3 regions of the Spirillospora sp. NPDC048819 genome follow, and region 3 is predicted to be linked to each of the others. Evidence: riboswitches for the same ligand, from Rfam matches in the RefSeq annotation. Region 3 holds a riboswitch; each other region holds the start of a gene.
What was found. Region 3 has a riboswitch for thiamine pyrophosphate ahead of thiC (phosphomethylpyrimidine synthase ThiC). Riboswitches for the same ligand answer to the same signal wherever they lie in the genome.
Positions count from the first base shown of each region.

Region 1: it holds a riboswitch for thiamine pyrophosphate, as region 3 does, so the genes downstream of both, thiO (glycine oxidase ThiO) here and thiC (phosphomethylpyrimidine synthase ThiC) in region 3, are expected to answer to the same signal.
Region 2: it holds a riboswitch for thiamine pyrophosphate, as region 3 does, so the genes downstream of both, AB0C35_RS11980 (cytosine permease) here and thiC (phosphomethylpyrimidine synthase ThiC) in region 3, are expected to answer to the same signal.

Region 1 covers NZ_JBEZGN010000002.1:84,810-94,910, forward strand. Annotated here, with positions in the region: gene AB0C35_RS03475 (glycoside hydrolase family 3 C-terminal domain-containing protein) at 1-1,556, shown strand, start outside; gene AB0C35_RS03480 (serine/threonine-protein kinase) at 1,649-2,746, shown strand; gene AB0C35_RS03485 (hypothetical protein) at 2,793-2,951, opposite strand; gene thiE (thiamine phosphate synthase) at 3,018-3,686, opposite strand; gene AB0C35_RS03495 (Rv2175c family DNA-binding protein) at 3,852-4,226, opposite strand; gene AB0C35_RS03500 (FAD-dependent oxidoreductase) at 4,305-5,522, opposite strand; TPP riboswitch at 5,603-5,717, shown strand; gene thiO (glycine oxidase ThiO) at 5,707-6,831, shown strand; gene thiS (sulfur carrier protein ThiS) at 6,831-7,031, shown strand; gene AB0C35_RS03515 (thiazole synthase) at 7,139-7,912, shown strand; gene AB0C35_RS03520 (EamA family transporter) at 8,058-9,020, shown strand; gene pknB (Stk1 family PASTA domain-containing Ser/Thr kinase) at 9,057-10,101, shown strand, end outside.
Region 2 covers NZ_JBEZGN010000006.1:251,167-261,267, forward strand. Annotated here, with positions in the region: gene AB0C35_RS11945 (beta-L-arabinofuranosidase domain-containing protein) at 1-235, opposite strand, end outside; gene AB0C35_RS11950 (glycoside hydrolase family 43 protein) at 314-1,672, opposite strand; gene AB0C35_RS11955 (AraC family transcriptional regulator) at 1,941-2,822, opposite strand; gene AB0C35_RS11960 (phytanoyl-CoA dioxygenase family protein) at 2,925-3,716, shown strand; gene AB0C35_RS11965 (DUF1838 family protein) at 3,774-4,745, opposite strand; gene AB0C35_RS11970 (SSI family serine proteinase inhibitor) at 5,026-5,487, opposite strand; gene AB0C35_RS11975 (rhodanese-like domain-containing protein) at 5,534-5,869, shown strand; TPP riboswitch at 5,961-6,077, shown strand; gene AB0C35_RS11980 (cytosine permease) at 6,070-7,425, shown strand; gene AB0C35_RS11985 (PAS domain-containing protein) at 7,501-9,516, shown strand; gene AB0C35_RS11990 (ATP-binding protein) at 9,907-10,101, shown strand, end outside.
Region 3 covers NZ_JBEZGN010000043.1:21,141-31,241, reverse strand. Annotated here, with positions in the region: gene AB0C35_RS38940 (prolyl oligopeptidase family serine peptidase) at 1-1,146, opposite strand, end outside; gene AB0C35_RS38935 (helix-turn-helix domain-containing protein) at 1,226-1,792, shown strand; gene AB0C35_RS38930 (metallophosphoesterase) at 1,839-2,675, shown strand; gene AB0C35_RS38925 (4'-phosphopantetheinyl transferase superfamily protein) at 2,672-3,316, shown strand; gene AB0C35_RS38920 (helix-turn-helix domain-containing protein) at 3,313-3,897, opposite strand; gene thiC (phosphomethylpyrimidine synthase ThiC) at 4,101-5,726, opposite strand; TPP riboswitch at 5,722-5,835, opposite strand; gene tsaA (tRNA (N6-threonylcarbamoyladenosine(37)-N6)-methyltransferase TrmO) at 5,914-6,327, shown strand; gene AB0C35_RS38905 (hypothetical protein) at 6,350-7,423, opposite strand; gene AB0C35_RS38900 (histidine kinase dimerization/phosphoacceptor domain-containing protein) at 7,512-8,255, shown strand; gene AB0C35_RS38895 (ATP-binding protein) at 8,198-8,506, shown strand; gene AB0C35_RS38890 (CDP-alcohol phosphatidyltransferase family protein) at 8,728-9,417, shown strand; gene AB0C35_RS38885 (mannose-1-phosphate guanyltransferase) at 9,414-10,101, shown strand, end outside.

The DNA.
Region 1 (10,101 bases), on a different contig from region 3:
GCGTGATGACGTCGGTCAAGCACCTGGCCGTCTACACGCAGGAGACCGACCGCCTGTCGCTGGGCATGAACGTGGACCCGCGCACGCTGCGCGAGATCTACCTGCCGCCGTTCGAGGCCGCCGTGAAGCAGGGCGGCGCGGCGACCGTCATGTGCGGGTTCGGCAAGCTGAACGGCCGGTGGGCCTGCCAGGACGACGCCGTCCTCAACAAGATCCTGCGGTCGGAGTGGGGCTTCAAGGGGTTCGTGGCGTCCGACCACACCGCGGTCCACGACACCGCCGAGGCCGCCAACGGCGGGCTCGACATGGAACTGCCGGTCGGCATGAAGTACAACGCGTTCCTGCTGAAGATGGCCGTCGCGCAGGGGAAGGTCACGCAGGCGACCATCGACGGGCACGTCCGCAACGTCCTGCGGACCATGTTCGAGTTCGGGGTGTTCGACCGGCAGGCTTTCCCGAACGACCTCACCCGCGTCGACCGGACGGCGAGCGAGACGGCGGCCAGGAAGATCGAGGAAGCCGGGATCACGCTGCTGAAGAACGACGGCGCCCTTCCGCTGAAGGCACCCAAGTCGATCGCGCTGATCGGCCGGGCCGCGCAGGAGAGCCCCAGCGGTTTCGGGTCGGCGAAGGTCGTCCCGTTCACCGCGGTCAGCGCACAGGACGGCATCGCCCGCCGCGCGGGCTCCGGAACCCAGATCACCTTCAACAACGGTGACGACCATGCTGCGGCGGCCGGCGCGGCGCGTGCTGCGGACGTGGCGATCGTGTTCGCCACCGACAGCCAGGGCGAGTTCTTCGACAAGTCGTGCCTGACGCTGGAGTGCGGCGAGCCGCTCAGGGGCGACCAGGACGGCCTGATCTCCGAGGTCGCCAAGGCCAACCCGAACACCATCGTCGTGCTCAACACCGGCGGTCCGGTCCTGACGCCGTGGGCCGGGCAGGTGAAGGGCATCGTCGAGGCCTGGTATCCCGGTCAGGAGGCCGGGAACGCTCTGGCCCGCGTCCTGTACGGGGACGTGGACCCGGGCGGACGGCTTCCGGTGACGTTCCCCGTCAACGAGAACGACGCGCCCACGTCCGGGAACCCTGCGCAGTACCCCGGTGTCGACAAGACCATCACCTTCTCCGAAGGCGTCATGGTCGGCTACCGGCACTACGACGCGAAGGGCATCACGCCGCGGTTCCCGTTCGGGCACGGGCTGTCCTACACCACGTTCCGCTACAGCGGCCTGGAGGCCGGCACGAAGTCGGTTCAGGTGACGGTGACGAACACCGGTCAGCGCGCCGGCATCGCCGTCCCGCAGCTGTACATCGGCATGCCGTCGCCCGGTGTGGACGTCCCGCAGCCGCCCAGGCAGCTCAAGGGCTACACGAAGGTCACGCTCGCACCCGGTGAGAGCGCGAAGGTGACGTTCCCGCTGTCCTCGCGTTCGTTCGCCTACTGGAACGAAGGCGCGAAGGCGTGGAAGGTCGCGGACGGCTGCTACCGGGTCATGGTCGGCTCCTCCTCACGGGAGATCGCCCAGACGGGGACACTCGGGGCGTGCCGGTAAAGGGAAAGATCGTGGTTCCTCTGCCGTACACCCCGGTTACGCGGTACAAATGAGGAAATCTTCGTCCGTCCCCGCCGAGTCGGAGTCCCCTTTTGTCGCACGACACCTCCCGCGGGAGGACGAATGCCCATCCCGCGCGTCCCGCCTCCCGCGCCGCGCGGGCCGGCCAGGCGCACGCCGGTCACTCCGGCCGCCCGCCGTGCCCCGCCCTGGCTGCGGACGGGGCGGGGCGGGGCGGCGCGACCCGTCCGCCGCACGGGCCGGACCGGCGGCCCGAGACGCCGCTCGGCCCCGACGACCCGCGCGGCCTCGGCGGCTACACGCTGCTCGGGCGGCTCGGCGAGGGCGGGCAGGGCGTGGTCTACCTCGGGCGGGACGGCGACGGCGAGCTCGTCACCGTCAAGCTGCTGCGGGGCGGAACAGCGGCCGGGGACCGGGCGCGCAGCCGCTTCGTCAAGGAGGCGGACGCGGCCCTGCAGGTGTCCGGGCGGCACACCGCGCGCGTCCTGGACGCGGACGTGACCGGTGACCGGCCCTACATCGTCAGCGAGTTCGTCGAGGGGCCGCCGCTCCAGCACGTCGTCGAGGACGGCGGTCCGCTGTCCGCGCCGCAGCTGCGCAAGCTCGCGCTCCGGACGGCGGCGGCGCTGGCCGCGATCCACCGCGCCGGAATCGTGCACCGCGACTTCAAGCCCGGCAACGTGCTGCTCGGCCCGGACGGCGCGAAGGTCATCGACTTCGGCATCGCCCGCACCGCCGACGCCGCGCTCGACACGCCGCTGACGACGGGGCCGGTCGGCACGCCCGCGTACATGGCGCCCGAGCAGATCGAGGACGAGCCGGTCGGGCCGCCCGCGGACGTGTTCGCCTGGGGCGCCACGATGGTGTTCGCCGCGACGGGCCGCCCGCCGTTCGGCACCGGCCCGAGCGCGGCCGTCATGCGGCGCGTCACGTCCCGCAGGCCCGAGCTCGGCGACATGGCGGGCCCGCTGCGCGACCTCGCGGCCCGCTGCCTGGACAAGAACCCCGCCGCCCGGCCGACCGCGCCGCAGATCGTCCGCGCGCTACGCGAAGGGCAGGGACCGATGGCGAAACCGCGGCCGACCAGGATCCCGCGCTACCGGTGGCGGATGATGGTCGCGCTCGCGGCCGTGGTCGTCTCCGGGTTCGTGCTGGGCATGCTCTTCTAGCCGGCGCCCGTCCGGCCTGCGCCCGGCGTCACCAGTGCGACCGGCGTCACCAGTGCGGCGGGCGCTCCTCCAGCAGGCGCGAGTCGTCGTCGCCGCCGCGCCACTCGCCCCATCCGACGTCGGTGTCGTCGGAGGTCTGGTCGGGCAGGATCTCCAGCTCGTCGCCGAGATCCACCGTCCGGTCGTCGTCGGGTCCAACGCTCATGATCCCATTGTCCGCGATCGGACCCCGGCCCGCACTGTGATCCAGGTCAAACGCTGACAAGGAGGGTCAGCCGGCGAGCCGGCGGGCGAACTCCGCCGCGGCGGCGCCCGGATCGCCCGCCTCGGTGATCGCCCGTACCACCACGACCCGGCTCGCGCCCGCCGCCGTCACCGCGCCGAGGTTGCCGAGGTCGATCCCGCCGATCGCGAACCAGGGCCGCGCGACGCGCTGCGCCGCGACGTACTCGAGCAGCTTGGGGCCGGGTGCGGGACGGCCCGGCTTGGTCGGGGTCGGCCACACCGGCCCCGCGCAGAAGTAGTCGACGCCCGGCTCGGCGGCGGCCGCGGACGCCTGCTCGCCCGAGTGCGTGGATCGGCCGATCAGCATGTCGCCGCCGACGATCGCGCGGGCGGCGGCCACCGGCAGGTCGTCCTGGCCGAGATGCAGCACGTCGGCGCCGACGGCGTGCGCGATGTCGGCCCGGTCGTTGACCGCGAGCAGCGCCCCGTGCCGGTCGCAGGCCGCCCGGAAGATCTCCAGGTACTCCATCTCCTGCCGCGCCTCCAGGCCCTTCTGGCGGAGCTGGACGAGGTCGACGCCGCGCGCGAGCACGGCGTCCAGGAAGGCGGGCAGGTCCCCCTGGCGCTCTCTCGCGTCCGTGCAGAGGTAGAGGCGGGCCCGGCTGAGCCGGGCGCGCAGTGCGACGGCGCGTTCGGAGGGGAGATGCCTGGACACGGCCGGAGTCCGTCCTTTCACAGAGAGATCGCGGGGTCGCGCGGCGGTCACGTCCCGTCGCGCGCGACCCCGCGATCGTGTCACGTGCGCTGTCTTCGGTTGGATCCCGGGCCGGCCCTCGGCGGGCGGGCCGGAAGGCGCGGACCGGAAGGCGCGGGGGGCGCCCTAGAAGGCCAGCGCCTGGGCGCGGCGGCGGACCTCGGTCCCCCGGTTCTCGGTGAGCGCGTCCACGGGCGTCCCCGGCAGCGTGTCGTCGGCGGTGAACAGCCAGCGGATCGTCTCCACGTCGTCGTAGCCCGCGTCCGACAGGAGCGTCAGCGTGCCCGGCAGCCCCTTGATGACCTGACCGTCCTTGATGAAGGCGGCGGGCACCATGGGGCTTCCTTCCCGGCGCACCGCCAGGAGCCTGTGCTCGCTGATGAGCTGCTTGATCCGGTTGGGCTTGATCCCGAGTCGCTCGGCGGCCTCCCGCAGGGAGAGCCATTCGCCCGCGAGGGCGTCGGTCCGGGGGTCGAGTGCGCTGTCAACGGTTGCGTGCATCTGCGTCACGCCCCCTTGCTACCACTCCTTCGGAACCCTCAAACCCCCTGCACAGCCGTAACGTTCCGGCGGCGATCGCTATTGGCGAACGGCCTGCCGGACGGGCACGTCGGGGTCGGCGATCGCGCCGGGGTCCACGGGCGTACCGGCGGCGATGACGCGCCGCGCCTGCACCAGGTCGCGGGGGCGGTCGACGGTGAGGACCGCGTCGAGGCGGTCGCCGGTCAGCCACGCCACCGCCCATTTGCGGCCGGACGGGTCGCCGCGGCGGACGATCCGCTCGGACGCGCCGTGGCTGCCCGTGTACTGCACCATGCGTCCGAACTGCTCGGACCAGAAGTACGGGACGGCGTCGTACAGTGCGTCCTCGCCGAGGAGGGTCGCGGCGGCCACCTCGGGGGCGTTGAGGGCGGTGTCCCAGTGCTCGATGACGAGCCGCCGCCCGTACCGCCGCGACCACCACGCCGCGCAGTCGCCGACCGCCACGACGTCGGGGCGGAGGGAGCCGGGCTCCTCCTCGCCCTGGTAGGCGCGGAACGAGCCGTCGGTCACGACGCCGCGCTCCAGCAGCAGCCCCGAGCCCTCCAGCCAGGACAGGGCCGGCCGGACGCCGATGCCGACGACGACCTCGTCCGCCTCGATCGCGGTGCCGCCGGCCAGGAGGAGACCGCCGTCCTGCACCGCCGCGACCTTGACGCCGGTGCGCAGTTCGACGCCAGCCTCGGCGTACCAGGGGGCGGTGAGCGCGCCCACCTCGGGGCCGATCGCGCCCGCGAGCGGGGTGTCGGAGGCCTCGACGACGGTCACGGCGCAGCCCTTCCGGGCGGCGGTGGTCGCGACCTCGGCGCCGATCCAGCCCGCCCCGACGATGACGATCCGCGCGCCCTCGGTGAGCCGGGACCGCAGCTCGCGGGCCTCGTCGACGGTGCGCAGGACGTGCTGGCGCCCGTCCCCGGGCAGCGTGACCGGGACGGCCCCGGTCGCGATGACCAGCCCGTCGAACGGAAGGTCGCCCGCCGTGGACGCGACGACGCCGCCGCGCCCCGGATCGTCCAGGCGCAGGCCGGTGGCGCGCTCGCCGAGGAGCAGGTCGCAGCGCAGGGCGTCCCAGTCGACGTCGACGGTCGTGTCGTCGGAGTCGCCCGCGAGGACGGCCTTGGACAGCGGCGGCCGGTCGTAGGGCCGGTGCCGCTCGGCCGAGACGAGGGTCAGCCCGCCCTCGTACCCCTTGTTCCTCAGGACCTCGACGGCGCGCACGCCCGCCAGCCCTCCGCCCACCACGATGACCCTCTCCATAAGGTCAGCCTAACGGGGCCCGATCGAGGATTGGACGAGTGTCCAGACAGCTGCGCACTTTACCGAGGTCGTAGAGTGGCTGGACAGAGCGCGGGAGTCCGGTGCGACCGGGCTGAGAGGGCGGCTGGAACGGGCCGCCGACCGCCACGACCTGATCCGGATCATGCCGGCGAAGGGAGCGCGCATGGAGATCGTGATCATAGGCGCCGGGGTCATCGGACTGGCGACCGCCTGGCGGGCGGCGGCGGGCGGCGCCCGCGTCACCCTCGTCGACCCCGAGCCGGCGAGCGGCGCCTCGTCGGTGGCGGCGGGCATGCTGACCCCGGTCAGCGAGGTGACCTACGGCGAGGAGCCGCTGCTGCGGCTCGGCCTCGCCTCCCGCGACCGGTACGGCGCGTTCGTCGCCGAACTGGAGGAGCTGACCGGCCTGGAGACCGGCTACCGCACCGACGGGATCCTCCAGGTGGCCTTCGACTCCGACGACCTGAAGTACCTGGACGACCTGCGCCGCTTCCAGGAGACCCTCGGCATTCCCGCCGAGGCGCTGACCGGACGGGAGTGCCGGAGGCTGGAGCCGATGCTCGCCCCCGGCGTCCGCGGCGGCCTGCACGCCCCCGAGGACGGCTCGGTCGACCCGCGCAGGCTGACCGCCGCCCTCCTCTCCGCGGCCGGGAGGACGGGCGTCCGGCTCGTCCGTCGGCGGGCCACCGGCATCGCCGTGGCGAACGACGCGGCGACAGGGGCACGGCTGGACGACGGGACGGTGATCCCCGCCGACCGGATCCTGCTGGCCGCCGGTTCCTGGTCGGGCGACCTCGAGGGCCTGCCTCCCGGGACCGTTCCACCCGTCCGCCCGGTGAAGGGCCAGGTGATCCGGCTCCGCACCCGCACGCCGTTCCTGGGCCGCGCCACCCGCGGGCTGGTGAGGGGCTCGTCGGTCTACCTGGTGCCGCGCACGGACGGCGAGATCGTCCTTGGCGCCACGCAGGAGGAACTCGGCTTCGACATGCGCGTCACCGCCGGCGGCCTCTGGGAGCTGCTGCGGGACGCCCGTGAACTGCTGCCCGGCATCACCGAACTGGAGTTCGCCGAGGTCTCGGCCGGGCTGCGCCCCGGCTCCCCCGACAACGCGCCCGTGATGGGCCCGTCCGCGCTTCCCGGCCTCGTCGTCGGCACCGGGCATTTCCGCAACGGCATCCTGCTCACCCCGGTGAGCGCCGACATCCTGTCGGCGATGCTGCTGGGCGGGTCCGTCCCCGGCGTCGCCGTGCCGTTCTCCCCCGACCGATTCTCCGCCGAGGTGCACTGATGAAGGTGTTCGTCAATGGTGAGCCGCGCGAGCTGCCCGAGGGCGCCAGCGTGGCCGAGGTGGTCGCGTCCGTCACCGCCGCCCGGACCGGCGTGGCCGCCGCGCTGAACGACGAGGTCGTCCGCCGGTCCGCGTGGGAGTCGACGGCGGTGCGCGACGACGACCGGCTGGAAGTGCTGACCGCCGTACAGGGAGGGTGAGCGGCGCATGGAACGGAGCGCAGCGAAGTGGAATGGGCCGCTCACCCCCCGCTCCGGGGGGTGTGGGGGGTCGTCCCCCCGCAAAGACGCCGTACAGGGAGGGTGAGATGGACGGTGACAGGCTGGTCATCGCGGGCGAGGAGCTCGGGTCCCGGCTGATCATGGGGACCGGGGGCGCGCCCAGCATGCGGGTGCTGCGGGAGGCGCTCACCGCGTCCGGGACGGAGCTGACCACGGTCGCGATGCGGCGGGTGGACCCGTCCGCGCGCGGCTCGGTGCTGGACGTCCTGAGCGAGTGCGGGATCCGCGTGCTGCCGAACACGGCCGGCTGCTTCACCGCGGGCGAGGCGGTCCTCACCGCCAAGCTCGCCCGGGAGGCGCTCGGCACGAACTGGGTCAAGCTGGAGGTCATCGCGGACGAGCACACGCTGCTGCCCGACCCGATCGAGCTGGCCGACGCCGCGGAGCAGCTCGTCGACGACGGGTTCACCGTGCTGCCGTACACCAATGACGACCCCGTCCTCGCGCGTCGCCTGGAGCAGGCCGGGTGCGCCGCCGTGATGCCGCTCGGCTCCCCGATCGGGTCGGGGCTCGGCATCCGCAACCCGCACAACATCGAGCTGATCGTCGAGCGTGCGGGCGTCCCGGTCATCCTGGACGCGGGGCTCGGCACCGCGTCCGACGCCGCCCTGGCCATGGAGCTGGGCTGTGACGCGGTGCTGCTCGCGACCGCCGTCACCCGCGCGCAGTCGCCCGCGCGGATGGCCGCCGCGATGCGGCACGCGGTCGAGGCCGGGCGGCTCGCCCGGCTGGCCGGGCGGATCCCCAAGCGCCGCTACGCCCAGGCGTCGTCGCCGTTCGAGGGCCTCGCAACGTCGTAGCAGCGCTAAAGATTCGGTTATAGAAATATTCGCTGGACCTGAAATGTTCGCACCGTGAGACTGATGCGATGCACCGGGCCGTGCGCCGCAACCCGGCACGTTTCCTCGGTGTTCATGGAAACGTCCCATACCTAAGGTGCGACACATGCAGCAGGACAGCCCGCAGGCGGCCGCGCCGGGCATCGACAGGCTCGCGGTGGCGGCCGCCACGGTCACGGTGGTGCTCTGGGCCTCCGCGTTCGTCTCCATCCGCAGCGCCGGCGCCGAGTACAGCCCCGGCGCCCTCGCCCTCGGCCGCCTCCTCTCCGGGACGGTCGTGCTCGGCGCGCTGTGGCTAGTCCGGCGCGAAGGACTTCCGCCCAAGGGCGCATGGCCCGGCATCATCGCCGCGGGCATTCTGTGGTTCGGCGCCTACATGGTCGCTCTGAACTGGGGCGAGCAGCTCGTGGACGCGGGCACCGCCGCCCTGGTCGTCAACATCGGGCCCATCCTCATCGCCCTCCTCGGCGGCTGGCTGCTGAAGGAGGGGCTGCCGCCCCGGCTGATGGCCGGCCTGGTGGTGTCGTTCGCCGGCGCCGCCGTCGTCGGGCTGTCGATGTCCGGCGAGGGCGGCTCGTCCGTCCTCGGCGTCCTGCTCTGCCTGTTCGCCGCCGTCACCTACGCGGCGGGCGTCGTCAGCCAGAAGCCCGCCCTCCGGCACGCCTCGGCGCTGCAGTTCACCACGTTCGCCTGCGCGATCGGAGCCCTCGTCTGCCTGCCGTTCTCCTGGCAGCTCGTCTCCGAGGCCGCCGAAGCCCCGGCCGGCGCCACCCTCAATATGGTCTACCTGGGCGTCTTCCCCACCGCCATCGCGTTCACCACCTGGGGATACGCGCTGGCCCGCACGTCCGCCGGGAAGATGGGCGCCACCACCTACGCCGTCCCGGCCATCGTCGTGCTGATGTCGTGGCTGTTCCTCGGTGAGGTCCCCGGCCTGATCACCCTCGGCGGCGGTCTGCTGTGCCTCGCCGGAGTGGCCGTCTCCCGCAGCCGCCGCCGCGTCCCGCCGAAGCCGGCCGGCGCGCAGGAGTCACCCTCCGTTCTCGTCGAGGCTCATACTCGGGACTGATGGGATCCACGGGGATTCGCCCGTAAACTCGCATCGATGGACACGACGGTTGCTGATCCACTCGTCGGGCGGGTGCTCGACGGGCGCTACCGCATTGAGTCCCGCATCGCGCGCGGCGGCATGGCCACGGTCTACGTCGCGCGCGACATCAGGCTCGACCGCATCGTCGCGATCAAGGTGATGCACGCCGGACTCGCCTCCGACGAGGACTTCGTCGCCCGCTTCATCGGTGAGGCCAAGGCCGCGGCGGCGCTGTCCCACCCGAACGTCGTCGCCGTGTACGACCAGCGCACCGACGGCGAGCACGTCTTCCTGGTGATGGAGTACGTCGCCGGGCAGACGCTGCGCGACGCGCTGACCTCGCTCGGCCGGCTCGGCCCCCGCGCCGCGCTGGAGATCATGCAGCCGGTGCTCGCCGCCCTCGGCGCGGCGCACCGGGCCGGTCTCGTGCACCGCGACGTCAAGCCCGAGAACGTGCTGATCACCGAGGACGGCCAGGTCAAGGTCGCCGACTTCGGCCTCGCCCGGGCCGAGACCGCGAGCAAGATGACCAAGACCGGGATGATCATCGGGACGGTCGGCTACCTGGCGCCCGAGCAGGTGCTGGCCGGCAACGCCGACGTCCGCTCCGACGTGTACGCCGCCGGCGTCATGCTGTTCGAGCTGGTCACCGGGCATCTCCCCCACCGGGGCGACACCCCGCTCGCCGTTGCGTACAAGCACGTCAACGAGACCGTCCCGCCGCCGTCCAGCGTCGTCCCCGGCCTGCCGCCGCAGGTGGACGCCCTGGTCACCGACGCGACGAGCCACGACCCGGCGCGCCGCCCGGTCGACGCGAACCAGTACCACGCCGAGGTCGCCGAGGTGTTCGGCGGCCTCCCCCGCGACTTCGACCGGCGCCTCGAGGAGGCCTCCCGCAACGCCACGAGCGTGCTGGAGGCCCCCCTCGGCGGGCGCACGGCCGTCCTGGACCGCAGCACCCTGCCCCCCGACTACCCGCCCGAGCACATCCCCGGGCGCACCAGGGCCGACCGCGCCATCGGGGCGCTCACCGGCCGCTACGTCCTGGTCGCCATCGGCG
Region 2 (10,101 bases), on a different contig from region 3:
CGACGTCGACGAAACGCAGGTACGCCAGCGTGCGGTTCTGGTTGTCCAGCCAGCGGCCGGCGGTCAGGCGGACCTGACCGAACTCGAACGGATGGGCCGAGACGCCGATGTCGTCGCGGGCGGGCGGCACCGCGGCCACGGCGATGCCCCCGGCGGCGGCGGGCACGGCGGGCGCGACGACGGCGATGCCCGCGGCCTGCAGCAGGCGGCGGCGGCTCAGATGCGGGGACGGCATGACTTGACTCCAAGATCGTTCAGCTGGGGTGCGGGGAGGCCCGCCCGGCGCGGGGAGGGACCGCGCCGGGCGGGGTGGTCAGGGAGTGACCCGGAACGTCGCGTCCTGCCGGTCGGTGGCGCTCGACGAGGCGCTGACCGGGTCGATCCGCAGCACGAAACCGGAATGCCGGAGGTAGCGCGCCGGGTAGTTGTGGGAGCGGAACGACGACCAGCCGGCGTCGGCGAGACCCGCGGTGCGGTGGAAGGTGGCGTCGGCGCGGAACGTCGCCGTGCCGTCGTTCTGGTCGAGCCGGACCTCGAAGCCGCTGTGCCGCAGGTAATGGCCGGGACGGTTCACCGACTCGAACGACACGCCGGCCGGATCGGCCAGTCCGGGCGCCATCCGCCACATCTGGTCCTGGTACGGGTCGAACGGGTACGCGTCGAGCCGCCCGACGTAGTTCGCATGCCGGACGTAGCGGTCCGGGTAGTTGGACGACTTCAGCCGAACCCAGTCAGGTAGGCCCCAGCGGGCGACCAGGGCGTCGTACTCGGCGGCGGTGATTCCGGTGATCGAGCCGTGCTTGGAGTTCAGCGGCGGGGTGTAGTCGCGCTGGTTCATTGCCGTCCAGGCCCCGCTGCCGATGTCCGGGGCGGACCAGGCGTAGTAGTCGTTGTTGACGGGGCTGAACGAGTCGCCCCACAAGCGCCACCCGCCGTCGTTGCTCTTGACCAGCAACGGTGCCTCGATCGCGTTTCCCTGCCTCAGCCCGCCGGTGTAGGTGGTGAAACTGCCGGGCGCTCCGGTCGATGACCTCGCCCCGTAGAGAAGCCCATTGGACAGGTTCTTGTAGTACAGGTACGTCGTGCCCCCGTCCACCACGACGTCCCCGTCCAGAACGCCGGAGCCGGGGCTGAAGAAGACCTGGGGCGCGCTCACCGAGCGGAAGTCGGTCGTGTAGTTCACCATCAGCACGTCGCCGCCGTTGTTGGCGGAGTAGACGATGCCGTACTGCCCGCGGGAGGCGTCCCAGAACGCCGTCGGCGCCCAGGTATGGGTGCTCAACGAGTGCATCCTGATCCGGCGGTACCCGGTGAAACTCGTCAGGTCCGTGGAATCCCATGCGTGCAGGTACTGGTTGTCCTGCGAGAAGTCGGTGCCGTAGAGGTCGGTGGCCAGTACGACGAACGTGCCGTCCTGCTTGCGGTACACGAAGGGATCGCGAAGCCCCCGCGTGCCCGCCGTCGGCGTGGCCACCGGGGCATTGCCGTTCAGCGGCGTCCAGTTGAGACCGTCCCGGCTGACCGCGAGGTGCAATCCGTAGTTCGCTCCCGCCATCTGGGGCGTCTCGGTGAAGTACGCCATGACGTAGGCGCCGTAGGCCGCCGACGCGGCCGGCGGACCGCTGACCACGATGGCCGCGCCCGCGGTGGATGCGCTGATGAGCAGTGTCAAGGCTCTCCGGCGGGTGATCAAGGCGGCGATCCTTTCCGCAGACGACGAAGCCAGGGTCGTATCGTTGGATAATGTGAGCGATAACATAGGTCCTGTCAAGACCATGAACCACGGACTTTGAGGCGCGTGCCCTAGGAGGCCTGGCGTGCGAAGCGCTCCCTTCGAATGGGTGCCGGCAGGTCGCCAAGGGGAGAATGTTTGCGCAAACACATATCTGGCTTGGGCATTAACATGAGAACCCGATACCGCCGCGTGCCGGAAGTTCGCCCTACAGGTCGCCTGATTCGGTGGGATGGGCGGCGGAGCGGCTGCGGCGTCGGTACTCGGTGGGGGTCAGGCCGACCAGGGTTCGGAAGCGGCGGGCGAAGTAGGTCGGGTCGGCCCAGCCGACGGCGGCGCCGACCCGGGCCGCCGGCAGGGCCGAGTGGGCGAGCAGGGTGGCGGCGCGCTCGGCCCGCAGCCGGGCCAGGAAGGCCAGTGGCGTCAACCCGACGTGCCGGACGAACAGCCTGCCGAGATAGGCGGGATCCAGGTTGACCGCCTGCGCGAGGTCATCCAGCCGCCACGGATCGGCGGGTGCTTCCTCCAGCCGGGCGATGGTGGCGGCGACGGCGGGGTGGACGGCGGATTCCTCCCGTCCGGGGCCGCGGCCGTCGGCCAGGATGCCGAGCACCGTGACCAGCCGTCCCAGCACGCGGCCCGGCCCGCTCCGGCCGGCCCCGAGGCCGCGTTCGAGCAGGACGATCTCCGCGATGGCCTCCTCGGCGGCGGCCGGATCGACGGACGTGACCGCCACGCCGTGCGTGCCGGAGGCCACCGGGTCGGTCCACAGCATCCGGCGCAGCATCGGGATGTCGTACAGCGCCGCCAGTTCGGCTTGAAGCGCCTGGGCGGAAACGCAGCAGTTGGCCACGGTCAGGTCGGCGCAGTCCCGGAACCCGTGCCAGGCGCCGGGACGGAGCACGATGACCTGGCCGCGCTGCAACGCGTGCTCGCCCCGGCTGGTCATGTGCCGGCCGCGACCGGCTCCGATCACCGCGATCTCGAGGAAGTCATGCGCGTGCGGCTCGATGCCGGCGTCCAGGCGGTGGACGCCGCCCATGACCGGGCCCTCGGCGAACAGCGCGTGCTCGTGCAGGGTGGCGGCCATGTCGGGATCGTACGACTACCCGCCGGGATCGGCCTAGCCCGGAGCGGCGCGTCACGGCGACGCTGAGGTGCATCACAGCGGCGAGAACCTTGGAGGTCAGTGATGACAACGATGACGACCGGCTCGTCCCAGAGCGACATCGGCGCCGACGGCCGGGTGCCGGACGAGCTCGTCGCGGCCTACCGGGAATCCGGTTTCGTTCGAGTGCGCGGTGTCCTCGGGCCGGAGCAGGTCGAGCGTTTCCGGGGCGGCGCCGAGGGGTTCCTGGAGGCGCATCGCGCGGAGAGTCTGGAGCAGCAGGGCGTCTTCAGCCAGCTGGTCAACGTCTGGCGGCGGGATCGGACGCTGCGGGAGCTCACCTTCGACCGGCGGCTCGGCCGGATCGCCGAACAGCTCGCCGGGTTCCCGCTGCGGCTCTGGCACGACCAGATGCTGGTCAAGGAGCCGCACAACAACGCCGCCACGGAGTTTCACCAGGACCGCCCCTACTGGCCTCATGCAGGCGACCGGCTCCCGCTGTCGGCGTGGGTGGCGCTTGTCGACGTTCCGCCCGAACGAGGCTGCATGACCTTCCTGCCCGGAACCCAGGATCGCACCGGCCTGCGCCCGCAGGACCTCCACCACGAGGACGACCTGTTCGCGGTGGACCCGTCCTTGCGCTGGATCCCCCGCGTCACCGTGCCGCTCCGCGCCGGCGACTGCACCTTCCACAGCGGCTATACCGGTCACATGGCGCTGCCCAACCGCACCGACCGGGCCCGGCTCGCGCACGTCGTCATCTACATGGACGAGGCGACCCGTTACAGCGGAGCCGAGCACGTCGTGACCGACCCTCTCGGCCTTGCCGTGGGCGACCGGCTGGACGGCGACACCTTCCCCCGCCCCTGGGCTTGACGCCACGCAGACGTCAGGCCCCGGCGGGTCGCCGGGGCCTGACGACCGACCGCCGTGTTACCGGCCGTTCTGGTCGCACCACTGTGACCAGGTCAGCTCACCGTTCCGGAGCTGCTTGTGGAAGAAGGAGGTCCAGGACGTCTCGTTCGGGCCGGGTGCCTTGGGGCTGGTCTTATAAAGCGGGTAGTCCTCGCTGATGGTCTTCTTCAGCCAGGGCTCCAGGTCCTTGAACGAGTCCAGCGTCCAACTGCGGGCGTGGTACACGAGCTGGGCGTCGGTGTCCTTCTCGGCGACGCATGTCCACGGGACGAACGGGCCGGTGCGGGTCCAGGAGTTGGTGACCTCCATCGCGCCCTTGGGCAGGCCCTGGGAACGCCGGCGGGCCTCCTTGCCGTCCACGTAGAAGTCGAACATCTCCCAGGAGGCGTACATCCCGTCGCGGAGTCCGAAGTCGTCGCCGGTGATGTTCTTGATGCTGTAGCGCGGCGGGATGTCGGCCGTGGACACCAGGTTGTCGTGGACCTTGCCGCTCATGGGCATCCGGAAGCCGGGCGTGACGGTGAACGGGCCCTGGTTCACCGCGTCGTTGTTGACCGGGACGACGGGGTAGGTGCGGCCGTTCAGGGGGTTCTGCCACTGGTGCAGGATCTTCGTGGGGTCGTCCGGGTCGGTGTAGAAGACGATCTCGCGGGTGAGCAGGTGCAGCTTGTCGGTGCCCGGTTCGCGGTAGAGGCGGCGGATGTTGTAGCCCTCGATGCCGAACAGCTTCGTGCCGTGCCTCAACTCGGGGACGGTGTCGCCGGGGGCGTTGACGTACACGGAGCCCGAGATCCGGTACAGCATGTCCTTGCCGTCGGGGCGGCCCAGGGTTTGCAGGCTGATGCGCGTGTCCTGGTCCGTGATCCGAGTGTAGAGAGGGCCGGGATCGGTGGGGGCGAAGCGGGGATCGGCGGAGGCGGCTCCGGGAACCGCGTAGACCGCCAGGGCGAGAGCGGTCGCTCCCAGGGCCAGGAACGAGCGTCGGGACATTCGTGACTCCTCAGTGGGGCAGGGGGATGAGGGAGGCGGAGCGGGGAGCCGGTCCGGGGATCCGGACGTTCACGCCTCCGTTCCACGCATGGGAAAGTCGTTCCGATCGTAGCCAGGCCGCCGATTTTATGGAACGGCATTACTCCTATCGGAACAGAGTCCTGTGATCTGCGCGCTCGTTCGCCGCGCCGCCGTCCGAGAGCACATCAGGCCCCGGCGGGACGCCGGGGCCTGATGTGCCTGATGGATCGGGAACGGAGCCGGAACGGGGAGGGCTCGTTCAGCGGACCTTGGGGACGTTGCCGAAGAGCGGGGCCACTTGGGTCCAGCGGTGGAGCTGGCAGCCGTCCTTGCGGGTGAACGTGGTGTCGATCTCCTTGCCGTGCCAGGTGCCCTTGACCGTGGCGACCGCGGGGCCGCCGTAGATCTTGGTGCACATCTGGTCTTTGGGGACGGGTTTGAACGGGTCCTTGGTCTTGGCCAGGGCCGCGCAGGCTTCGGCGGCCTTGGGATGGCCGCCGCCCGGCGGTTCGCAGGTCAGGGTCCAGGTCTTGGCGGGGGCCTCCGCGGAGGCCTTGACCTCGATGGTGAGCGTGTCCGCCGGCGAGTCGGAGGGTTGCACGGACGTCGCGCCCGAAGGCTTGTCGGCGGGGTTTCCGTTGGCCTGTTCGTCGCCGCAGGCGGCCGAAGAGAGGAGCACGGCCAGCCCGGGCGCCACGAACAGGAGCGTCCGATACCGCATGCGTGATTCGACGCAGGGGCACTTCGCGCGGTTCCATGGGGGTGTGATGAATTTCGGGGACGACGTGCCGGCCGTGGTGGCCGCTGACGTTCCGCAGGACGGGTACCTGCTGGACGTGCGGGAACAGGACGAGTGGGACGCGGGTCACGCGCCGGAGGCGGTCCACATCCCCATGGGTCAGCTCGGTGACCGCGCCGGGGAGGTACCCCGTGATCAGGAGGTCTTCGTGATCTGCCGGTCCGGGGCCCGGTCCGCGCAGGTGACCGTGGCGCTCAACCAGGCGGGCTGGCTGGCCAAGAACGTCGACGGCGGGATGAAGGGCTGGGCGGAGGCGGGACGTCCGATGGAAGGCGGCGGCGACGGTCCCCCGTACGTGGCGTGATCTGTTCTTCTGAGGTGATCTGCACCCTATTGGTGGAAGCCGGGTCCTTGTACGATCTGGGCTGACCACCGGGTCGGCCGAACGTGTGCCGATCCATGTCCGCGGGAGCTCGGGCCAAAGCCGGGCTGAGAGGGCGGCCTTCGAGGCGTCGCCGACCGCATGAACCTGTCCGGGTAATGCCGGCGTAGGGAGTGTGCTCCGTGACGTCCGACGTCAAGCGTCCGAACGAAGTCCCCTTCACTCTCGAAGAACCCGCCCCCAAGGTTCTGGGGTTCTGGGACCAGGGCGCCTTCTGGGCGAACCTCGGGGTCAGCCTGCTGGCCTTCTCCGGCGCCTACACCGTCCTGGCGCCGGACACCGACGGCAATCCGACGCTGTCCATCATGGCGGGCATCGTTGCGATGTCGGTCGGCACGATCCTGGGCGGGCTGATGCTCGGCCTCGCCGCCGTCCCCGGCGCCCGCACCGGGCAGCCGGCGATGGTGCTGCTGCGCGGGCTGTTCGGCGCGAAGCTGTCGTACGCGCCCACCGTCCTGAACATCGCGCAGCTCGTCGGCTGGGGGACGTTCGAGCTGATCGTCATCGCGGACGCGGCGACCCAGCTGTGGGACGGGATACCCCGGTGGGGCTACGTGGTCGCCGCCGGGCTGATCACGACGGTGCTGACGATCTGGCCGCTGGGGTCGGTCCGCCTGCTGCGCCGGTACGTGACGGTCGCCGTGGCGATCGCGCTGGTGTACTTCTACGTCCAGATCCTCCGCGAGCCGCTGCCCGACCTGTCGCAGGGGTCGTGGGGCGGGTTCTGGATCGGCGCGGACGCGGCGCTCGCGGTGTCGATCTCGTGGGTGCCGGTCGCCGCCGACTACACCCGGCACTCGCGGACGGAGCGCGCGGCGTTCGGCGCCGCGGCGGTCGGCTACTCGGTCACGCAGATCGTCGCCTATGTTCTCGGCCTGCTGGCGCTGGCGCTGGTCGCGGGCAACACCGAGAACGTCTTCGACCCGTTCCTGGGCGCCACGCTCGGCGTGGTCTTCTTCGCGGTGTTCGTGCTGCGGGAGGCGGACCAGTCGTTCGCAGACACCTATTCGACCGCCGTGTCCATCCAGAACCTCGCGCCGCGCGCCGACCGCCGTGTGCTGAGCATCGGGCTCGGCATCACGATCACGGTTCTCGCGCTGGTCCTGGACATCGGCGACTACGCAGGGTTCCTGTCGCTGATCGGGTCGGTGTTCGTGCCGATGCTCGGCGTCCTGGCCGCCGACTTCTTCCTCGGGCAGCACCGCCGGGCCCGCGCGGCGGGGGGCGCCGGGCATCTCGACGGGTGGGACGTGTCGCGGACGGCGCCGTCCCGCTGGGGGATGATCGGCGCCTGGACGGCCGGGTTCGTCGTCTACCAGCTCATCAACCCCGGCACCGTGGACGCCTGGGCGGGCTTCTGGACGGACGTCCGGGACGCCGTGCATTTCGTCCCGCAGAGCTGGATGAGCGCCTCGCTGCTGTCGTTCCTGGTGTCCGGGTCGGCCGCGCTTCTCATCGGCCGGGTTACCAGGCGGTAGCCTTACTAAAAGGTAAGGGTGACGTGGGAAGTTTCGGTGCAAGTTACCCGGCGAGCGTGAGGGTCGGGTGGCACGATGACAGGCGTGCACCACCACGTCCACGACCCGATCGCGCGCGCCGTCATCGAGAGCGCCGCCGACGCGATCGTGGCCGTTGACCAGCGGCACCGCGTCACGGTGTGGAACCCGGCGGCCGAGCGCATGTTCGGCTGGAAGGCCGAGGAGATGGTCGGCCGGGTCCCGCCGATCGTGCCGGACGAGCTGAAGGCCGAGCACAACGCCGTCCAGGAACGGCTCCTCACGCGGCGGACGGGCGAGGGCGAGAGCGGGCAGATCTCGATCGCGACCCGCAGGTTCCACCGCGACGGCCGCCTCATCGACGTGCGGATCGACACGAGCCTGCTGAAGGACCCGTCCGGGAACCTGCTCGGCTGGGTCGGGGTGTACCACCCGGTGGACGAGGACGAGATCGTCCAGCACCACATGACCGAGCGGGCCCGGCTCGTCCGGCGGCTGAACGACATCGTCGCCGACCTGAACGCGGAGCTGAACCTGGCCGTCGTCCTCGACCGGATCACCGCGGCGCTGATCGAGCTGACCGGCGCCGACGCGGGCGGGTTCGTGCGGATCGAGGGCGAGCGGCTGCGGCTGGTCAGCATGTCCGGGCTGCCCGAGCACATGCGCGGGACGTCCGCCGAACTGCGGCCGAGCCTGGTCGGGGAGGTGCTGCGGTCGGGCAAGACCGTCCTGCTCGCGACGGGCGAGCGGCGCCTCGGCGACCTGATCTGGTCGGAGCTGTCCGGGCTGCACACGATCGCGCTCGGGCTGTCGTACCTGCAGAACCGGCCGTACGGCGCGCTCTACGCGCTGTTCTCCGGCCGCAAGGTCGGGCACACCGAGCTCGAACTGCTGGAACTGCTCGCCGGGCACGCCGGCGTCGCGGTCGGCAACGCCGTCGCCTACTCGGAGGTCGTCCGGCAGCGGGCGCACGAGCGCGCCGTCATCGACTCCAGCGCGGACGGCATCGCCGTGCTGGACCACGACCTCGTCGTCCGGCAGTGGAACCCCGCCGCGCACGCTCTCACCGGCATCCCTCCGGAGGACGCGATCGGGCGGCCGCTGCCGTTCGACATGCCCGCGCTCGGGGAGATGCTGACGTTCCGGCTGGAGTCGGGGACGTGGCTGAACGTGCTGGCCGCCGAGATCGAGGAGACCGGCGAGCTGGTCGTCGACTTCCGGGACGTGTCGGAGGCGAAGGCGCTCGAAGAGGCCAAGGACCTGTTCCTCGCGACGACCAGCCACGAGCTGCGCACCCCGATCACGGTCGTGCAGGGCTTCGCGTCCACGCTGGTCAACCGGTGGGACGAGATGGCCGACACCGACCGCCGCGGCGCCGTCGCCACGATCGCCGAGCGCGCCCAGTCGCTCGGCCGCCTCGTGGAGCATCTGCTGCTGGGGTCCCGCGCGGGCGCCGACGAGCTGACCGTGACGATCGAGTCGTTCGACCTGGCCCGGGTGCTGGAGGGCGTCGTCGCGGGGTTCCGGTCGCTGTCGCCGCTGCACCGGGTCGAGCTGGAGATCGCGCCGGATCTGCCGCCGTGCCAGGGGGACGCGATGGCGACCGACATCGTCCTCGGGCAGCTGCTGGAGAACGCGTTCAAGTACTCCCCGGACGGCGGGACGGTCAGCGTCCGGGCCGTCCGCGAGAAGTCCGACGTCGTGGTGACGGTCGCGGACGAGGGCATCGGCATCCCGCCCGGCGACCATGAGCGGATCTTCGAGCGGTTCGTCCAGGGGGAGGCGGGGGACCGCCGGCGCTTCGGCGGCATCGGGCTCGGCCTCTACATCGTCAAGCGCCTGACGGAGGCCCAGGGCGGAACGATCTCGGCACATCCGGGCGGAACCGGCAATCGTGAGGTATCTCACACGAACGCGTACGGGCGCGGAGGAAAGGGGTCGGCGGCCCCGGCGACGCTGCCGCCCCGGCGGCCGAACACCCTCCTGCGCGCGGCGGACGGGCGAGGACCCGCAGGTGGCGCGCATCCGGGCGACGGCACGTGCATGCGGCTCGTGCTCCGCGCCGCGGACTGAGCGTCCGCCCCGCCCCAACCCGGCGGTGGTTACTCACCGTGAGGACACTTCCTCGATGGTGCCGTGGTGAGAGCGTTGTGACCAGGGCAATCAGCGGTCTCGACAGGTGGCAGGGTTGGCCTGTGCGGGAAAGTACGGTGGCGCCAGGGTGTGATGGACGAAACGCGCGCGTGAGGAGTAAATCCGCCGTTGGCTGGATAGATCCTTTGATGGTTGCCGTTGGTGACGGGATTCCGATCCGGGGGTGATCACCGTGACCGGATGGGCGGTGACTCGTTGTGCAGGTGGCAGACTGAATCGTTCGGGTTTCCGGCCATGGCCATCAGGGCATTTCGGTCGTACTGGAAGCGCGATGACGGGAATCGTCCGGGTAAGCGGAACCACGGGGAGGTGAGGGCGTCGAGCGTCGTACTGCTGCCCCACGCGCCGTCCAGCGTCGCGGTCGCCCGTAAGCGCCTCAGCTCGGAGCTCGTCGACTCGGGCGTCTACGAGTCTATCGTCGACGACGCGGCCGTCATCGTCAGCGAACTCATCAGCAACGCCCTCCGGCACGCGCGGCCGCTGCCGTCCGGCCAGGTCAGGGTC
Region 3 (10,101 bases):
CCCGGCGAGCAGGCGGGCCCAGCGGCTCACCGGGCGCACCGTCCGCCCGCGCAGCCGCCGCACCAGGGCGACGACGGGGTAGCCGGTGAACGCGACGACGAACAGCGCGAACGCCGCGAGCTGCATCCGGGCCGACGCCCACCACGGCGACGGCGAGATCGCGACGCTCGGGTGGTCCTGCTCGGGGAGCGGCGCGGTGTCGGCCTCGGGCAGGCGCCCGCTCGTGACGTCGTGGACCCAGGAGGCGACCAGGTCGGCGTATCCGGGTGCCAGCGCGTCGCCGCGGGTGAGGCCGCCGTCGGGGGTCACGTGCACGCCGTGGTCGGCCTCGGGGAAGAAGCGGAACGTGTAGTGGGTGTTGCCGCCCCGCCGCAGGGCCTTCGCGAACAGGGGCGGATTGTCCTCGGGCGGGGTCTGCAGATCGCGTCCGCCCCAGACTCCCAGCAGCGGCTGCCGGACCCGTTCCAGGACGCTCTGGGCGTCGAAGAACGCCTCGGCGAAAAGGCCGGCGTCCGCTCCCATCCGGGCGAAGTTGCGCTTGGCGTGACTGATCAGCGACCCGGAGACGCCCGCCCGGCGCAGCCCGGAGGTCTCGTTCCAGACCTGCTGGCGGATCGGGGGCATGGCGTTGCCGCCGACCACGATCACGAACGCGACGTCCGCCGACCGGGACGCGGCCAGCGGCACCACCCAGCCGCCCTCGCTGAGCCCCCACAGCCCGACCTTCGCCGGATCGACGCCGGGCCGGGAGCGCAGCGCCCGGACGGCCCCCAGCGCGTCGTCCGCGAGTTCGGAGTAGGAGCGGCGGAAGTCGGTGTAACCGGCCGACCTCTTGTCGTAGATCAGGACGGCGAGGCCCCGCCGCGCGAACTCCGTCGCCTCGGTGAGCTTGGCCTCGCGCGGCACGCCCGAGCCCGATCCCGCCACGAGCACGACGCCCGGCAGGCGGCCGCGGGCCTTCTGCGGCGCCAGGACGGTGCCGTGCAGGGTGAGCCCGCCGAATCCCTTGAAGCTCACGTCGGTGGCGGTCAGGCCGGGCGGCGCCGGGATCGAGGGGGACGCGGAGGCCCTCGCGGGCGGCAGGCCCAGGACGCTCAGCAATGCGCCGGCGAGGAGCGCCAGCGCGACGGTCATCGATGTCTTCATGCCGGAGACCGTAGACTGCAGAGAAAGCTCTGCAAATAGTTCTCTGCAAATATACTTCTGTAGTACTAGACTGCTCACCATGAAGGACGATGCCGAGCCCGTCATCCTGGACGACCCCGGGAGGATCAAGGCGCTGAGCCACCCGCTGCGCCGCCGGATCCTGCACCGGCTGCGCGCGCACGGGCCCGCGACGTCCACGACGATCGGCGACGTGCTCGGCGCCAACACCGGGACGACCAGCTACCACCTGCGCCAGCTCGAGAAGTACGGGTTCATCGAGGAGATCCCCGAGCGGTCCGCCGGCCGGGAACGCTGGTGGCGCCCCGCCGACACCCCCCGCGACATGCGGCTGCCCCACCCCGACACGGTCGCCCCCGAGGACCGGGCCGTCCTCGACGAGCTGGTGCGGGTCGGGCACGCCGAGGACATGGAGCTGTTCCGCAGGCTTCCCGAGGAGTACCGGCGCGACCGGGCCTGGGCGCTGCTCTCGCGGGGCTTCGCCCACATGACCGACGAGGGGCTGGCCGAGTTCTTCGAGGCCTACATCCGGCTCCTCAACGAGCACGGCCACCGCCGCGACGACGCGCCCCCCGGCGCGCGCCCGGTCCACATCCGGCTCTTCACGCTCCCCGCCGACGGCGACTGAGCCCCCTTCGAGGGGTCCGCGACCGCACCGGGCTTACGATCACCGGATGAGCGGTGTTCACGCGATCAGCGACCTGCACGTCGGTTTCCCCGAGAACCGCGCGTTCGTCGAAGGGCTGAGGCCCGCGTCGGAAGGCGACTGGCTCATCGTCGCGGGCGACGTCGCCGAGCGCTTCGCCGACGTCGAGTGGACCCTCCGCACGCTGCGCGAACGCTTCGCCACCGTGATCTGGACGCCCGGCAACCACGAGCTGTGGACGATCAAGGACGACCCGGTGCGGCTCCGGGGAGAGGCGCGCTACCGAAGGCTCGTCGACATGTGCCAGGCCCTGGACGTCCTGACGCCCGAGGACCCGTACCCCGTGTGGGACGGCGACGGCGGCCCCGTGACGATCGCGCCGCTGTTCATCCTGTACGACTACACGTTCCGGCCGGAGGGGGCGTCCACCAAGGAAGAGGCCCTCGCCGTCGCGCACGAGTCCGGAGTCGTGTGCACCGACGAGGTGTACCTCCATCCGGACCCGCATCCCACCCGGGACGCCTGGTGCGACGCCCGGATCTCCTACACCGAGAGACGCCTCGCCGCACTGGAGCCGGGGACGCGGACCGTCCTCGTCAACCACTGGCCGCTCGTCCGCGAACCCACCCGCGTCCTGTGGTACCCGGAGTTCGCCCAGTGGTGCGGCACCGAGCGCACCGCCGACTGGCACGGCCGGTTCGGCGCGGTGTCCGTCGTGTACGGGCACCTCCACATCCCCCGGACGATCTGGACCGGCGGAGTCCCGCACATCGAGGTGTCGGTCGGCTACCCCCGCGAATGGCGCAGGCGGGGCGAGGCGCCGCGCGGTCCCCGCCGGATCCTCCCCGTCCCGGAGACGGAATGATCGAGCGCATCCTGCCGCCCGGCGTCGCCACCGCCGCCGCCTACGACGACCCGCCCGAGGCCGTCCTGCTCCCCGAGGAGGAGGCCGCGGTGGCGCGGGCCGTCGAGAAGCGGCGGCTGGAGTTCACGACCGTCCGCTGGTGCGCCCGCCGCGCGCTGGCGGAGCTGGGCGTCCCGCACGCCCCGATCACGCGGGGGGAGCGGGGCGCGCCGCGCTGGCCGGACGGCGTCGTCGGCAGCATGACCCACTGCGACGGCTACCGGGCGGCCGCCGTCGCGAGGGCCGGTGAGATGACGGCGCTCGGCATCGACGCCGAACCCCACGCGCCGCTGCCGGGCGGCGTCCTCGGCACGATCGCGCGGGAGGAGGAGCTGCCGCTCCTGGACGGGCTGCGCCGCACGTCCCCGGACGTCCACTGGGACCGCCTGCTGTTCAGCGCCAAGGAGGCCGTCTACAAGGCGTGGTTCCCGGTCACGGGCCGCTGGCTCGGCTTCGAGGACGCCGCCCTCACGCTCGATCCCGGCGGGACGTTCACGGCCCGGCTGCTCGTCCGGGACTCCCCGTTCGCCGGTTTCCAGGGGCGCTGGACGGCGGGCAACGGGCTGATCGCCACCGCGATCGCCGTGTCCCCGCGCGCCTAGCCCGGCCGGCCCGCCTTGCCCGGGATCACCCCGGCGGCGGCCAGCGACAGCAGCCGGCCGGCCGCGTCCGGGTCGTGCTCGGTGACCGTCGCGATCGCGCCCGCGAGCCGCAGCGCGTCGATGAACGCGGTCTGCGGGGGGACGTCCCCGGCCTCCTGGGCGCGGGCGAACAGCGCCTCGCCGGCCTCGCGCATCGCGCGGGACGCCGGCCGCTCGTCCCGCAGCGACGTCACGGCCGCGGCCGCCATGCCGCGGAACGTCGTCACCTGCGTGATGAACGCGTGCAGCCAGTCCGCCAGCGCGTCGCCGGGCGCGGGGGAGGCCATGAGCTCCCGCGCGTGCGCGGCCAGCCGGTCGTAGGCGTCGCAGAGCAGGGCCTCCAGGAGGTCCTGCCTCGTCGGGAAGTGGCGGTAGAGCGTCCCGATGCCGACGCCCGCCAGCCGCGCGACGCCCTCCAGGGACGCGCCGGCCCCGTCGCGCTGGAACATCTCCCTGGCCGCGGCGAGCAGCCGGGCGCGGTTGCGGCGCACGTCGGCGCGCACCGCCCGGGCAGGGGCCTTCGGCGTGTCGTCGCTGGTCACCTCGGTCGTGGGTCCTTCCCGGCGGGTCAACGGGCCGGCGGCGATTCGGGGGGATCCGCGGCTTTGGAACGGTCCCCCGATACTAACCGCGGCGAACCGATGACCCTCCCCCCGGGCAGACGGGGACGCCCGCCCGGGGGGAGCCGGTGCGCCGCGGGCCCGATCCGCACCGGGCCCGCGCCCACCCGTCACACGCCCGCCGGTTAGGTGCCGCCGGGGGAGAGCGGCAGGTGGACGCGCCCTCCGCCCGCCCTGAACTCCTCGGCCTTCTCGCGCATCCCGGCGGCGAGGGCCTCGTCCTCGCCGAGGCCCCGTTCGCCGGCGTACCGGCGGACATCCCGGGTGATCTTCATCGAGCAGAAGTGCGGGCCGCACATCGAGCAGAAGTGCGCGGTCTTCGCCGGGGCGGCCGGGAGCGTCGCGTCATGGAACGCGCGGGCGGTGTCCGGGTCGAGGGACAGGTTGAACTGGTCCTCCCACCGGAAGTCGAACCGCGCCTCCGACAGCGCGTCGTCCCACGCCTGCGCGCCCGGATGGCCCTTCGCCAGGTCCGCGGCGTGCGCCGCGATCTTGTAGGCGATCACGCCGGCCTTGACGTCGTCGCGGTCCGGCAGCCCGAGATGCTCCTTCGGCGTGACGTAGCAGAGCATCGCGGTGCCGTGCCAGCCGATCATCGCCGCGCCGATCGCCGAGGTGATGTGGTCGTAGCCGGGCGCGATGTCGGTGGTCAGCGGCCCGAGCGTGTAGAACGGCGCGCCGTCGCACCACTCCTGCTGCAGGTCGACGTTCTCCTTGATCTTGTGCATCGGGACGTGCCCGGGCCCCTCGTTCATCACCTGGTTGCCGTACTCGGCCGCGATCCTCGTCAGCTCGCCCTGCGTGCGCAGCTCGGCGAACTGCGCCTCGTCGTTGGCGTCGGCGATCGAGCCGGGACGCAGCCCGTCCCCGAGCGACCAGGTGATGTCGTAGGCCGCGAAGATCTCGCACAGCTCCCGGAAGCGGGTGTAGAGGAAGTTCTCCTCGTGATGCGCCAGGCACCACGCCGCCATGATCGACCCGCCGCGCGACACGATGCCGGTCTTGCGGCGCGCCGTCAGCGGCACGTACCGGAGCAGCACCCCCGCGTGGACGGTCATGTAGTCCACGCCCTGCTCGGCCTGCTCGATCACCGTGTCGCGGAACACCTTGTAGGTCAGCTCGGCCGGGTCGCCTCCCACCTTCTCCACGGCCTGGTACAGCGGGACCGTCCCGACGGGCACCGGCGAGTTGCGCAGGATCCACTCGCGCGTCGTGTGGATGTCGCGGCCCGTCGACAGGTCCATGATCGTGTCGGCGCCCCAGCGGGTCGCCCACCTCATCTTCTCGACCTCGTCCTCGATCGACGACGCCACCGCCGAGTTGCCGATGTTCGCGTTCACCTTGACGAGGAAGTTCCGTCCGATGACCATCGGCTCGATCTCGGGATGGTTGACGTTGGCGGGCAGCACGGCGCGTCCGGCCGCCAGCTCGTCCCGGACGAACTCCGGCGCCACGCCCTCGCGCAGCGCCGCGAACTCCATCTCCGGCGTGATCTCCCCGCGCCGCGCCCAGGCGCGCTGCGTCACCGCGCCGCCGGCCGCGCGCCGCTCGGCGATCCACGGTTCGCGCAGCGGCGGCAGCCCGCCGCGGACATCGGTCTCCCTGGCGGGATCGGTGCACGGCCCGGACGTGTCGTACAGGACGACGGCGCCGCCGCCGGTCAGCGGCACCTCCCGCATCGGGACGCGGATCTCCGGGCGCGAGCCCTGGAGGTAGGTCTTGCGGGCGGCTGGAACCACAGGTTCGGTCATGACGACTCGATCTCTCCCTACGCCGGCATTACCCGGTCAGGTTCATGCGGTCAGCGGCCGTCCCAGCCGCTATCTCAGCCCGGTTCGCCGGGCCCCCGCGATCTGTCGCCCCCGACGCTAACCCGCCGCACCCCCGTTGCCGCAACCGGCGTTCGTGGGATAGAAGGGCGGCTGAGAGGATCGGAGCATGCCGGAAGACTTCACCGTGACGGCGGTCGGCCACGTCGAGTCCACGCTGACCGACCGTGCCGCCGCGCCCAAGCAGGGGCCGGAGGGCTCGCCCGAGGCGTGGCTGGTCTTCGAGCCGTCCGTGCTCGACGCGCTCGACGGCCTGCAGCCGGGCGACCGGGTCTTCGTCCTGACCTGGCTGCACCTGTCACCGCGCGACGTCCTGCGCGTCCACCCGCGCGACGACCTCGCCGCCCCGATGCGCGGCGTCTTCGCGACCCGCTCACCGGACCGCCCGAACCCGATCGGGCTGCACCCGGTCGAGATCCTGGAGGTCGCGGGGGACCGCCTGCGCGTCCGGGACCTGGAGGCCCTGGACGGCACCCCGATCCTGGACGTGAAACCCGTCCTCACCTGCGCACCGGAAACCTGACCGCCACCCGCCGCCGCACGGTTCAGATCCGGCGGGCGATGCGGACCGCCATGGGGAGGGCCAGGGTGAGCGTGCGGAGCGGGCCGGGAGCGGACGGCGAGCGCTCCAGGCACATGACGCCTTCGCCGGCGCCGTTCCCGATCTGCAGCGAGGCGGACTCCCTGGCGTCCACGCCGGTGACGACGTAGCGGTCGCCGGTCCGACTGGTGACGCCGAGGAGCATGCCGCCGGCGGTGTGGAAAGACGGCTCGTCCCCGCCCCTAATCTCCCCGGCGAGACGGCCGTCCGCGTCGAACACGCGCAGGCGGCGGCGGCCCGGCAGCGGGGACGCCCTCCTGAACACCAGCAGCGTTCCGGCGTGGGGATCGCGCAGCACGATCGCCCGGCGGCCGCCGCCGGGGTCGCGGGCGAGGAGGCCCGGCCGCTCCGCCGGCCGTCTGGCCGCCCGCCCGCAGGCCACGGCGAGCAGGGCGCCGCCGCGTTCGCCGCGGTAACGGCCCGCACCGTCCACGAGGACGCGGTCGGCGCGGGGCAGCCCGCCCTCCGGAGGCCCCTCGATCTCCTCGCCCTCGTCGTCGAGGACGCGCCAGGCGGCCCCGAGGGCGCCCGTCGCCGCGGCCTGCACGGCCTGGATCCATCCCGGCGGGAGCGACCGGTCGCGGAGCAGGGCCGCCGCACGGCCCTCGACCTTCGTGACGGCGTCGACGCCCGGCGCGGCCCCGGGGTCGAACCAGACCGTCCAGACGGGGTCGGCGACCGGCCAGACGAGCCCGACGGCGTCCACGGCGTCCGCGGGGATGACCGCCTCGTTCCCGCCCCGGCGGAGGACGAGGCCCTTCTCGCCGATCGTCACGACGAGGCGGGTCCGGTAGATCATGAAGGCCCAGAGGGCGGCGGCCGCCGCGGCGAGCACGCCGCCGCCTCCGTAGAGGGCGATGGTCCGCCGGGCCTCCTCGGGCTCCCAGGGTTCGGGGCCGGTGAGCGTGGACAGCGAGACGGCCAGGCCGATCGTCAGCGCGGTCAGGCAGAGCCGGAGCGGCCACCGGTAGGCCCTCCGGGTCAGGGTGATCTTGAGTCCGGGCGGGGGAGCGGACACGGGCGGCCCTTCGTGACGGGGTTCGCAGAACTATAGGGCGGGGCGGTTCGCGCGGGTCGCGGGCGTCGGGGAAAATGGGCGGGTGGTGATGGTGCCCCGGATCGGTGCGACGGCGAGAGACGCTCTGCTCGCGACGCTGCTGGCGGCCGCCGCGGCCGCGGTGGCGGTCATGTGGCCCGGCGTGCGGGCGCTGGACGTGCCCGGCGCGCTGCTGCTGATCGCGGCGCACGTCCCGCTCGCGGTGATCAGGCGGCGGCCCGCCCCTGGGCTGGTCGCCCTGGTGATCCTGGTGCTGCCCTATCACCTGGCGCAGTACCAGCACCACGCGCTGGTGCCCGCCGAGGTGATCGCGCTGTTCGCCTACGCGGTGCTCGGGCGCCGGGTGCGGGCCGTCGTCACGGTCGTGGCGTTCCTGCTGGCCGTGTGCGTGTTCGGGATGGCGATGCGGGCCGGCGGCGGTTCGCTCCGGGAGCAGATCGCGGTCATCGAGGCCGTCGTGGCCGTCGTGATCGCCGTCCAGGTGTGGCGGGTGCACCGGGCGCGGCTGGCGACGATCACCGAGCGGGCCGAGCGGGCGGAGCGGACGCGGGAGGAGGAGGCCCGGCGCAGGGTCGCCGAGGAGCGGCTGCGGATCGCCCGGGACCTGCACGACCTCCTCGCCCACAGCATCACGGTCATCGGCGTCCAAGCCGGGGCCGCGTCCCACCTGCTGCGCGCCGACCGGCCGCTCGACCGGGCGGAGCTGGCCGACGCGTTCGGGGCGATCGCGCAGACGTGCCGCTGCCGCCGGAGATCGGCGTCGCGGCGTACCGGATCGTCCAGGAGGCCCTGACCAACGTCGTCAAGCACGCGGCGGCGCGGCGCGTGACGGTGCGCCTGGCCCGCGACGCCTCGGGCCTCGTTGTACGGGTCGCCGACGACGGGACGGGACCGTCCGGCGGGGCGCCCGAGGGGTTCGGGATCCTCGGGATGATCGAGCGGGCGCGCAGCGTCGGCGGGACGCTCGACGCCGGCCCGGGCGACGGCGGCGGGTTCGTCGTCACGGCCGTCTTCCCGCCGGCGGACGTCGCCAGCTCGCACTGAACCCCCGGCCCCGTGGGCGCCGGGACCCGCCACGCCTCCGCGCACCCACCCGGGCGCGGGTTCGTTCCCGCCGGGCCGACAGCGCCGGATCCGGCCGCGTCCGGGGCGCTCCCGCACGTCGGCCGTGCACTACGGCGGCCGCTGCGGGCGACGTCATCGGGGCTTTCACAACCCTTACCGGTAGGGTCAGGATCAAGGGACCAGGGGAGGCGAACGCGTCGGTGAGCACACAGCAGGGAGCCCCGCAGGACCGGATCCTCACGGTGCCGAACAGCCTGAGCCTGGCCCGGCTCGTGGGCGTCCCGCTGTTCCTGTGGCTCGTGCTCATCGAGGCGGACTGGTGGGCGCTCGGCGTGCTCGTGTTCGCGGGGCTGTCCGACTGGCTGGACGGCAAGCTGGCGCGCGCGCTGAACCAGATGAGCAGGCTCGGGACGGTGCTCGACCCGGCGGCCGACCGCCTCTACATCCTCGCGACGCTCATCGGGCTCACGATCCGCGACATCATCCCGGTGTGGCTGGTGGTCGTGCTGGTCGCCCGCGAGTTCGCGATCCTGCCGATCGCGCCGCTCGTCCGGCGGCTCGGGTACAGCGGGACGCTTCCGGTGCACTTCATCGGCAAGGCGGCGACGATGTGCCTGCTGTACGCGTTCCCGCTGCTGCTGCTGGGCGACCACGACGGCGGGGCGGCGACCGCGGCGAAGGTCACCGGATGGTCGTTCGCCATCTGGGGGACGGGCCTGTACTGGTGGTCGGCCGTCCTCTACTGGACGCAGACGCGGCAACTGGTGCTGGCCGGCCGCGGCTCGTCGCCGGCCTCCGGGCCGGGCCCCGCGCCGGAACCGGGTGAGCCGGGGGGACCGGGCGCGGATCCGTCGGCCGGCGACCAGAAGGGAGCTGAGACCCCCCGATGAAGGCCGTCGTGATGGCGGGAGGCGAGGGGACGCGGCTGCGTCCGATGACCGCCAACCAGCCCAAGCCGCTGCTTCCGCTCGTCAACCGGCCGATCATGGAGCATGTGCTGCGGCTGCTGAAGAAGCACGGGTTCAGCGAGACCGTCGTCACCGTCCAGTTCCTGGCCGCGCTGATCCGCAACTACTTCGGCGACGGCGAGGAGCTCGGCATGTCGCTGAGCTACGCGACGGAGGAGATCCCGCTCGGCACCGCCGGCAGCGTCAAGAACGCCGAGGAGGCGCTGCGCGACGACCGGTTCCTGGTGATCTCCGGGGACGCGCTCACCGACATCGACCTGACCGACATGGTGCGGTTCCACGAGGAGAACGGCGCCCTCGTCACGATCGGGCTCAAGCGCGTCCCGAACCCGCTGGAGTTCGGCATCATCATCGTGGACGACGAGGGCCGCGTGCAGCGGTTCCTGGAGAAGCCCACGTGGGGCCAGGTGTTCTCCGACACCGTCAACACCGGCATCTACGTGATGGAGCCGGAGGTCCTCGGGCACGTCGCGGCGGGGGAGCCGGTCGACTGGTCCGGCGACGTGTTCCCCAAGCTGCTGGCCGAGGGTGCACCGCTGTTCGGGTACATCGCCGACTGCTACTGGGAGGACGTCGGCACCCACGAGAGCTACCTGAAGGCGCAGG